Regions from separate parts of the Nocardia sp. NPDC058176 genome, predicted to be linked through region 1. Evidence: riboswitches for the same ligand, from Rfam matches in the RefSeq annotation. Region 1 holds a riboswitch; each other region holds the start of a gene.

Region 1 (3,269 bases):
GAGCAGGCCGGGCCCGGCGAGCGGGTTACGGGTGAGGCCCTGCATGACCACACCCGCCAGCGCGAGCGCGACACCGGCGAGCAGCCCGGCCAGCGTGCGCGGCAGCCGGATGTAGCGCACGACCCGGTCGCTGTCGGTGCCCTGGAAGTCGGTGAACGCCGCGAACGCCTGGTCGAGGGTGAGCGGGTGCGAGCCGATCAGGATCGAGGCCACGCAGACAGCGGCGAGCGCCGCACCGGCCAGGATCAGGCCGGTGCCGCGAACGGCGAGCGTCACCGTCCGAACAGATCGGGGTGGATCAGCTCGGCGACCAGTTCGGTGGCGTGCGCGATCCGCACACCGGCGGCGCGATCGGCGAACAGGAACGGATGCACGACGCCGTTGCGGACCGCGGTCAGGTTCGCGAAGGCCGGATTGCCGACGAGCTTGTCGACCTGGGGCTGTCCGTCGGCGCGGGTGTAGGTGGCCTTGCAGCAGGCGCTGGTGAGAATGATGTCGGGGTCGCGGGCGATGAGCTCCTCGGCGCCGATCTGGACGTTGCGGCGCTCGGTGAGGTCGGCGAAGGCGTTCACCCCGCCCGCCGCCTCGATGATCTGGGTGATGAAGTCGATGCCACCGGCGGCGGTGTAGGTGCCGTCGTCCTTGGGCGTGATCACCGCGACCCTCGGCTTCGGCGCGTCCGCCACCTTCGCGCCGACCGCGGCGATCCGCGCGCTCAGCTCCGTGACCACGTCCTCGGCCCGGTCTGAGACACCCCAGAGTGCTCCGAGGTCACGCAGATCCGCGTACACGTTCTCGAACCGCACGGTCTTGGGGTCGATCGCCTCGTCGGCGAGTCCGTCGGCGCTCGGGCACAGCGGGCTCACGACCCAGGTCTGTACGCCCAGCTCGTGCAGGCTCGCGCGGGTGCCGACGCTGTTCTGCGCCGACTTGGCGAACACGCCGTTGAACCCCGACAGCACGAAATCGGGCTTCTGGGAGAGCAATTCGTCGCGACTCGGCAGCTTCTCGACATAGGCCGACTTCGCCTGCGCGTCCTGGTATTCGGGCAGTACCGTGGAGTCGAGGAACGCGGTGCCGACGAGCCGGTCGGTGACACCGAGCGCGTGCGCGATCTCGATCGAGGGCTGGTAGGCGGCGTAGATGCGCTGCGGCGGTGCGCCGACGGTGATGTCGATCCCGCAGTTCGCGCGGGTCACGGCGTTCGCGCCGGTGGCTTCGGATTCGGGCTGCACACCACAACCGGCGACGACGACCGCACAAGCGATCAGCGCACCGGTACGTAGGCGCGCGACAACAGACAGGGTCACGGTGACGGCCTTCCAGGTCCTCGTGGAACGGTTACTGCGTAGCCGTGGCCGGTCTCCTGGCTGACGGGGATTCGCGCGACGGATCCACCTTCCCAGGGCACACGTGCCCCAGTGGCTCCGGACGACAACAGCCGTCCGGATCGATCCGTCGCTCCCGATCACAGTGGCGAGGGCCGCACCGGTTTCACACCGATTTCCCGAACACCACGGCTCGGGGACTGTACCAAGATCACTACTGGACGGTCGACTTCCCCCGGGTCATCGCGCGATCAGCGGGCGTCGGGGCAGCGGCCGGAGTAGGTGCTCAGACCCAGACCGTTGCTCTTCTTGCTGCGACCGACGGGGCCGTTCTTCGCGGAACGGACCCAATTGCCCGCGGTGTCGAGGACAGGCATGCGCTCGCTGAAGGCCCGGCTGTACTGGACGGTGCCATCGACGGTGAGGATGCCCTCGCGGACGTCGATGTGGGCGACGGTGGCCCAGAAGGAGTTCTTGCCGTTGCCGATCACGACGGTGATCTGGTCGGCGTCGGGACCCGGCAGGCCGTCGGGACCGGGGCGGCCGTAGCGGACGCGCACGCGCGGGTTGCCGAACTTGTCGATGGCGCCCGCGCCGTTGTCGACGGACTGGTAGACGTTGAGCAGCAGGTCGCCGTTCTCGGTGGGGCGCACGATCACTTGCTCGGTGGCGGGCAGGTTGTTGGCGCCGGGGCCGCGGCTGTCGCCCTGGTGGTGCATGAACGGCCAGGTGTTCAGGTCACCCTGGTGCCCCTTCTCACCGCTGATCACGACGTAGTCGCCGGTGACCTCGTTGCGGCAGAAGAAGTACACGTCGAGGTCACCGACCCCGAACTGGGTGACGCGGCCGTGCTGGTCGTATTTCGCACCGCGCCCGTCCCATTCGAGGCCGACGGTGAGGACGTAGCCCGGGTCACCCTTGCGCAGGTCGATGCTGGCGCGGCGGCTCGGCGAATCCTTGGTGAGGACGACGTCGACCTTGCGGAGGTCGATCGCGGGTCCTGAGGCGGGCGGAACCTGTTGTGGCGCACCGGCAGGCGTCGCGAAGGGGGCTTGCTGCTGGCCGTATTGGGGCGGCGCGGCAGGGTGCGGCTGCCCGGGAAACTGCGGCGCACCGGCAGGCTGGGGCGGCGCGAAAGACTGCGGCGGTGCGGGGTACTGCGGTGCGCCAGGCTGCGGCGGCACGGGGAACTGTGGCGCACCAGCAGGCTGCGGCGGCGCGAAAGACTGCGGCGGCGCGGGGTGTTGCGGCGCAACGGGTTGCGGCGCGGCGGGTTCCTCGTCGACGGAGATCCCGTGCTCGGTCGCGAAGGCCGCGAGCCCGGCGCTGTATCCCTGCCCGACCGCGTCGAGCCGCCACCCGCTCCCCCGGCGATACAGCGCGACGGCCTGCAACACCGTCTCGCTGTCCAGACCCGGCGGCACGAAGGTCAACGACTGACTCGCACCGGCGATCGAGATCCGCAACCCGGTGACCTCACCGAACCGAATCTCCTGTGCCTCGGTGCTGCCCGCGATCACGACCCGATGGATGTCGGCGGGCAATGCCGAAAGGTCCACCGACACAACAGCATCGGATTCCAGCTGCACGCCGGGCGCCGAGGGATTGTTGAAGAAGACGAAATCGGCGTCGGAGCGCACCTTGCCGTCGGCGGTCACCAGCACCGCGGACACATCCACCGCCCCCGCCGGGCTGTCGAGGTCGATGCGCACGGTGTAGCGCCCGTCGACCAGATCGGTCTTCGACCCCTTGGACACCTCGCCGACGGTTGCCGCGGTCCCACTCATGTCGTGCTCCTACCCCATCCGTGCGCCGACCGTCGCGCCCGATCGAGGTGATCGGCGCGACTCCGCTCCCACCGTACCTGCCGGGCGCCGGTGCCACGGCGGGTCGCGCACGAGGTGATCACCCCGGCGCGGTGTTCACCCTTGTCCCGCTCGA
Region 2 (3,269 bases), on a different contig from region 1:
CGGTTCAGGTCGCTCTCGTCGAGGGCGGCCAGCCGGGTACGGACCTGCTCGACGTGCAGGCGGGGATCGGTGCGCCGCGATTCGGCGGCATCACGCGCGGCGGCCAGTTCGGCGGCGACGGCATCGGTGCCCGTGGTGAGGGCGGTGGCGAGCACGCGCACCTCGGCGACCTTCTCGGCGCCGAAGGCCAGCCACGAGCGCAGCCGCTCGTCGAGCCCGGTCTCGGGGGTCAGCGAGTACGGCACGTGCAGCAGCGAGGACGAGCTGGACACGGCCACCGAACCGGCGCTGCCGAGCAGGGTGCCCAGCGTGCTCAGCGCGGCGTCGAGATCGGTGCGCCAGATGTTGCGGCCGTCGACGACGCCCGCCACGACCAGCTTGTTCGCCAGCGCGGGCAGCACCGCGAGGTCACCGACCTGGGTGCCCGCGGTGAAGTCGACCGCGACACCCTCGATGGCGGTGTCGGCCAGGGCGGCCAGTGCGCCGTCGGGGTGGCCGAAGTAGGTGGCGACCAGGATCGCCGGTCGCCGCTCGCCGCTCGACAGCTCGGTGTAGGTCTCGCGGACCAGCGCGATCTCGGCCTCGGTGAGGTCGGTGACCAGCGCAGGCTCGTCGATCTGGACCCACTGCGCGCCCGCGTCGGCGAGCTGGGTGAGCAGGTCGCGGTAGAGGGCGACCAGCTCGGGCAGGCGGTCCAGTGCCGCGCCGTCGGCGGCCTTGGCCAGCTTCAGGAAGGTGATCGGGCCGACCACCACCGGGCGGGCCGCGACCCCGAGTTCGATCGCCTCGGCCAGTTCGGCCAGCAGCTTCTCGGGGTTCAGCGAGAAGACCGTCTCGGCGCCGATCTCGGGCACCAGGTAGTGGTAGTTGGTGTCGAACCACTTGGTCATCTCGAGCGGGGCGACGGTGTCGGTGCCGCGCGCGGCCGCGAAGTAGCGGTCCAGCGGATCGGCGATCCCGGCGACCCGCGGCGGCAGCGCGCCGAGCAGCACGGCGGTGTCGAGCACCTGGTCGTAGTAGGAGAAGGTGCCGACCGGCACCGAGTCCAGGCCGGCGGCCTGCAGCTCGAGCAGCTGGGCGCGCCGCAGTTCACGGCCGACGGTGTGCAGGTGACCGGCGTCGGCGCGACCGGCCCAGTAGGCCTCGGTGGCGCGCTTGAGCTCCCGGTTCGGGCCCACCCGGGGCAGACCGAGAACCGTTGCGGTGAAAGGAGTGTGCGAAACAGTCACGGAAGTTTCTCCAGTGCGGTACGGACGGCCCTCACCATGCGGGCAGACGCCAACCGCCGGACCGTCCACTACGACACACGTGCGGTAGGTCTGTTGGTGGTCCGCGCGCCCGATCCACGAGGCGGTGGCCGCCGGATACGGCGTATCCGGCACAGTCGGCAGGTCTTCGGACTCGCGGGCACCGGTCGTGTGATCGACCGACCTACTGGCCGTCGCTTCCCGAGCTCGGGGCTCAGTGCTTGATGACGGCGGTCGTTCCTGCATACCGCTGCGGGACAGTCCCGGATTCTCACCGGGTTCCCTCTCACCCGGCACCGGAGGATCCGGTGCGGGCTTCGACACCGGCGCGGGAGGTCGGGGCTCCGACTCTTCCACCGCGCAGGCGAACCAGCTGCACCCACCAGCATAGGGCCTCGCCGGGCCGGAGATGACCGGACCATCCCCAACAGTGCCGTGACCTGCGGATTACCCGGTCTCGCGAGTCCGCACCGGCGACGGTCCGAAACGGTGAGATGTGACGGTCCGATGAACGCAACTTCGCAGGTGGGCGGGTGTGCGCTGTGAAGAATGCGACGAAGCCACCTTGCCGGTGAACCGGTGGTTCGGGTCCGGGTACCGTAGGCCAATGTTCTCGAAAGTCTTGGTCGCCAATCGCGGCGAGATCGCCATCCGCGCCTTCCGAGCGGCCTACGAACTAGGCATCGGAACCGTCGCGGTGTTCCCGTACGAAGACCGCAATTCGGTGCATCGGCTGAAGGCGGCCGAGTCCTATCAGATCGGGGAGCAGGGCCATCCGGTCCGGGCCTATCTCTCGATCGAGGCGATCATCGACGCGGCCAAGAGCGCGGGCGCCGACGCGATCTACCCCGGCTACGGCTTCCTCTCCGAGAACCCCGACCTGGCCGCGGCCTGCGCGCGCGAGGGCATCACCTTCATCGGGCCCACCGCCGAGGTGCTCGAGATGGCGGGCAACAAGGCCACGGCCATCGAGGCGGCGCGCGCTGCCGGGCTGCCGGTGTTGAAGTCCAGTGAACCCTCGGCCGACATCGAGGAACTGCTCACCGCCTCCGCCGAACTCGAGTACCCGATCTTCGTCAAGGCCGTCGCCGGTGGCGGTGGGCGCGGTATGCGCCGCGTCGCCGCACCCGAGCAGCTGCGGGAGTCGATCGAGGCGGCCTCGCGCGAAGCCGAGTCGGCCTTCGGTGATCCCACGGTCTTCCTCGAGCAGGCCGTGGTGAACCCGCGCCACATCGAGGTGCAGATCCTGGCCGATCAGCACGGCAATGTCATGCATCTGTTCGAGCGGGACTGTTCGCTGCAGCGCCGCCACCAGAAGGTGATCGAGCTCGCGCCCGCGCCGAATCTGGATCCCGCACTGCGGGAACGGATCTGCGCCGATGCGGTGGCCTTCGCCCGCCAGATCGGCTACATCAACGCGGGCACGGTGGAGTTCCTGCTCGACGAGCGCGGCAATCACGTCTTCATCGAGATGAACCCGCGCATCCAGGTCGAGCACACGGTCACCGAGGAGATCACCGACGTCGACCTGGTGCAGTCGCAGCTGCGCATCGCCGCCGGGGAGACCCTGGCCGACCTGGGCCTGAGCCAGGACACGGTCGCCATCCGGGGCGCGGCGCTGCAGTGCCGCATCACCACCGAGGACCCCGCCAACGGCTTCCGCCCCGACACCGGCCGCATCACCGCCTACCGCACCCCCGGTGGCGCGGGCATCCGCCTCGACGGTGGCGCGAACCTGGGCGCGGAGATCGGCGCCTACTTCGACTCGATGCTGGTGAAGCTCACCTGCCGCGGTCGTGACCTGCCCGCGGCCGCCGCCCGTGCCCGCCGGGCGCTGGCGGAGTTCCGGATCCGTGGCGTCACGACCAACATCCCGTTCCTGCTGTCGGTGCTCGACGATCCCGACTTCCAGGCGGGCCGGGTGACGACGTCGTTCATCGACGAGCGCCCGCAGCTGCTCACCTCGCGTGGCTCGGCCGACCGCGGCACCAAGATCCTGAGCTACCTGGCCGATGTCACCGT
Region 3 (3,269 bases), on a different contig from region 1:
CCGCTCGACGATCTCCTGCAGTTCGTTGAGCACGTGGCCGTAGAGGAAGCCGAACAGCGCGCGGTAGACGTGCAGCGCGTCGGCGCCGGTGAAGCCCGCCGTGGTGAGCAGGCGCAGGACGCCTTCGAGCGGGCGGACCACCGCGGGCGGCCGCATCCCGAGCGGGGTGGACAGCGGCCGGGTCACCAGCAGCGGAACGACATTGGGGTGCGCGAGGGCCATCGCGCGGAACGCGCGGGCGACCGCGCGCAGCTGGGCGATCCAGTCGGGATCGTCGGCGTCGACGGTCAGCTGTTCGAAGACGAGTTCGGCCACGCCGTCGAGCACGGCGGCCTTGTTCGGCAGGTGCCGGTAGATCACCATCGGATCGCGCCCGACCGCCTCGGCGAGCCGCCGCATCGACAGCGCGTCGACACCGTCACGGTCGACGATCGTGAGCGCGGCGGCGAGCACCGATTCCCTGGTCACGGGTCCGCTGGGGCGTCCGAAGCGTGGTTCTGGCCGGTCTGTCGAACTTTCGGCCATCGGGGCACCTCCGTCTGCGTCGACTGGTGATCAGTGTAGGCCTACAGCGTTGACAAGGCGGTTGGTCCGGTGTGCCGATGGTCCGGGCCTTGGGGGTGGACCGGGCCATCGGCCTCGGGGTGGATGGTCAGCCGAGGAGGTTCCAGTCCTCCAGGCCTTGATACAACGGGACACTCTGCGCCAGCTTCGAGACCCGACCCCGCAGGGTTTCGGTATCGGAAGTGCCTGCCAGGGTCGCGGCGATGATGTCGGCGACCTCGGTGAACTCGCTGTCACCGAAGCCGCGGGTGGCCAGGGCGGCGGTGCCGATCCGCAGACCGGAGGTGACCATCGGGGGACGGGGGTCGAACGGGACCGCGTTGCGGTTGACCGTGATCCCGACCTCGTGGAGCAAGTCCTCGCCCTGCTGGCCGTCGAGTTCGGAGTTACGCAGATCGACCAGGACGAGGTGGACGTCGGTGCCGCCGGTCAACACCGAAACACCCTTGTCGGCGACATCGGCGCCGGTGAGGCGTTCGGCCAGGATCCGGGCACCGGCGAGGGTCCGTTGCTGGCGGTCGGTGAATTCGTCGGTCGCGGCGATCTTGAACGCCGCGGCCTTGGCCGCGATCACATGCATGAGCGGCCCGCCCTGCTGCCCGGGGAACACCGCACTGTTGAGCTTCTTGGCGAATTCCTGCTTGGCCAGAATCAACCCGGAGCGCGGGCCACCCAACGTTTTGTGGACGGTGGAGGACACGACATCGGCATACGGGACCGGGGAAGGATGCAGGCCCACGGCGACCAGGCCGGCGAAGTGGGCCATGTCGACCCACAGGTAGGCCCCGACCTCGTCGGCGATCTCCCGGAAGCGCGCGAAGTCCTGATGACGCGGGTAGGCCGACCAACCGGCCACGATGACCTTCGGTTTGGCTTTGATCGCGATGTCACGGACTTCGTCCATGTCGATGCGGTGGTCTTCTTTGGACACTCCGTAGGAGTGGACGTCGTAGAGCTTGCCCGAGAAGTTCAACCGCATGCCGTGGGTCAAATGCCCACCGTGGGCGAGGTCGAGACCCAACAACGTTTCGCCGGGGTTCATCAACGCCATGAGTACGGCGGCGTTGGCTTGGGCGCCGGAGTGGGGTTGGACGTTGGCGAATTCGGCGCCGAAGAGTTCTTTGGCGCGGTCACGGGCCAGGGTTTCGACGACGTCGACGGCTTCGCAGCCACCGTAGTAGCGGCGTCCGGGGTAGCCCTCGGCGTATTTGTTGGTCAGGACCGAGCCTTGGGCTTGCAGGACCGCGCGGGGGACGAAGTTCTCCGAGGCGATCATTTCGAGGGTGTCGCGTTCGCGGGCGAGTTCGCCTGCCATCGCGGCGGCCAACTCGGGATCAAGCTCGTCGAGGGACAGATCATTGACAGAGGTGCTGGAAACAACCACAGGTTCGAACTCCGTTGGCTAGCAAGGATGATCGCCGCCAGATCCGCGAGGCGACGGCCGCCGGATACGGCGTATCCGGCACAGCGGGCAGGTCTTCGGACTCACGGGCATCGACCCGGAATCCTCGGGTCGACCTACTGGCCGTCGCTTCCCGGACGTGCGCGTCCAGTGCCGATGACGGCGGTCGTTCCTGTTCACCGCTGCGGGACAGTCCCGGATTCCCACCGGGTTCCCTCTTTCGACGCTCGTGACGGATCGGGGGCTCCCGTAAACGTCGTCACCAGCGAACCAGCTGCGCGAACAGCATAGATGGGCAGCTCGGCGAGCGGAGAGCCCGGTCTCAGGCGAGGACCCGGGCCAGCGCCCGCCAGCGGCGGTGCCGGTGGCGGAACATCAGGTGGATGAAGGCGCGGGTCGCGAGGCCGTGCAGGCCGTCCTCGATCTCGATCTCGTCGGTGTAGCGGCAACTGTTCGGGCCGAGGGGTGCGAACGTCAGCCGGTGATTCCAGACGCGCAGCGGGCCGCCGTGCTCGTTGGTGTAGATCTCGAACTCGTCGAGCGAGACGATCCGCAGACGGTGGGTCCACAGCGGGACGATCCCGAACAGCCAGAGCCGGGCCGAACCCAGTGCGCCCGGTTCGATGTGCTCGGGAATGCTCATCCCCGGCACCCGCAGGTACGGCCGGACGACGTAGGCGAACAGTTCGGGTTTGGCGGCGAGCGAGCGGGCCAGCTCGGCGGAGATCGGCAGCTCGGTGGTCAGGCTCACCTTGGTCACGAGGTCGATGATGCCGGAGGCCACCGCGTCCGGCAATGCCCTCCCACGCCGCGATCGCGATCGCCGCTACGCGGTGCGCCGCAGGCAGCTACCGCGAGGCCCGTGCCGCGCGGTCGACCGGCGTGTACGGGATGTTGGCCGCGCGGTTCTGGTCGACCCGGATCGCGCGGCCCAGTTGCGGGAAGGCGCGCTGCGCGCACTCGTGGCGTTCGCAGATCTTGCAGCCCGCGCCGATCGGGACCGCGGTGGCCTCGTCGTGGATCGGCAGGCCGTGGGAGTAGACCAGCTTCTCGGCATAGGCCAGGTCGCACCCCAGTCCGATGGCGAAATCCCTTTTGGCGGAAAGGTATCCGGGCGCGCTCTCGTCGGTGGTGCGGGCCAGCCACAGGTACTTGCGGCCGTCGGGCATCTCGGCGATCTGCGTGCGGATCCGGCCCGGCGTGGTGAAGGCCTCGTGCACCACCCACAGCGGGCAGCTGCCACCGACCCGGGAGAAATGAAATGCGGTGGCCGACTGGCGTTTCGAGATATTGCCCGCTCGAT

What was found. Region 1 has a riboswitch for cobalamin ahead of ACFVVM_RS05835 (ABC transporter substrate-binding protein). Riboswitches for the same ligand answer to the same signal wherever they lie in the genome.
Region 2: it holds a riboswitch for cobalamin, as region 1 does, so the genes downstream of both, metE (5-methyltetrahydropteroyltriglutamate--homocysteine S-methyltransferase) here and ACFVVM_RS05835 (ABC transporter substrate-binding protein) in region 1, are expected to answer to the same signal.
Region 3: it holds a riboswitch for cobalamin, as region 1 does, so the genes downstream of both, glyA (serine hydroxymethyltransferase) here and ACFVVM_RS05835 (ABC transporter substrate-binding protein) in region 1, are expected to answer to the same signal.

Annotation. Positions count from the first base shown of each region.
Region 1 covers NZ_JBHVVA010000001.1:1,241,460-1,244,728, reverse strand. The annotation lists gene ACFVVM_RS05840 (FecCD family ABC transporter permease) at 1-276, opposite strand, end outside; gene ACFVVM_RS05835 (ABC transporter substrate-binding protein) at 273-1,310, opposite strand; cobalamin riboswitch at 1,339-1,553, opposite strand; gene ACFVVM_RS05830 (TerD family protein) at 1,580-3,115, opposite strand.
Region 2 covers NZ_JBHVVA010000003.1:677,639-680,907, forward strand. The annotation lists gene metE (5-methyltetrahydropteroyltriglutamate--homocysteine S-methyltransferase) at 1-1,229, opposite strand, end outside; cobalamin riboswitch at 1,369-1,572, opposite strand; gene ACFVVM_RS21080 (pyruvate carboxylase) at 1,855-3,269, shown strand, end outside.
Region 3 covers NZ_JBHVVA010000005.1:397,086-400,354, reverse strand. The annotation lists gene ACFVVM_RS26210 (TetR/AcrR family transcriptional regulator C-terminal domain-containing protein) at 1-525, opposite strand, end outside; gene glyA (serine hydroxymethyltransferase) at 653-1,948, opposite strand; cobalamin riboswitch at 2,017-2,248, opposite strand; gene ACFVVM_RS26200 (hypothetical protein) at 2,289-2,735, opposite strand; gene ACFVVM_RS26195 (short-chain fatty acyl-CoA regulator family protein) at 2,815-3,269, opposite strand, start outside.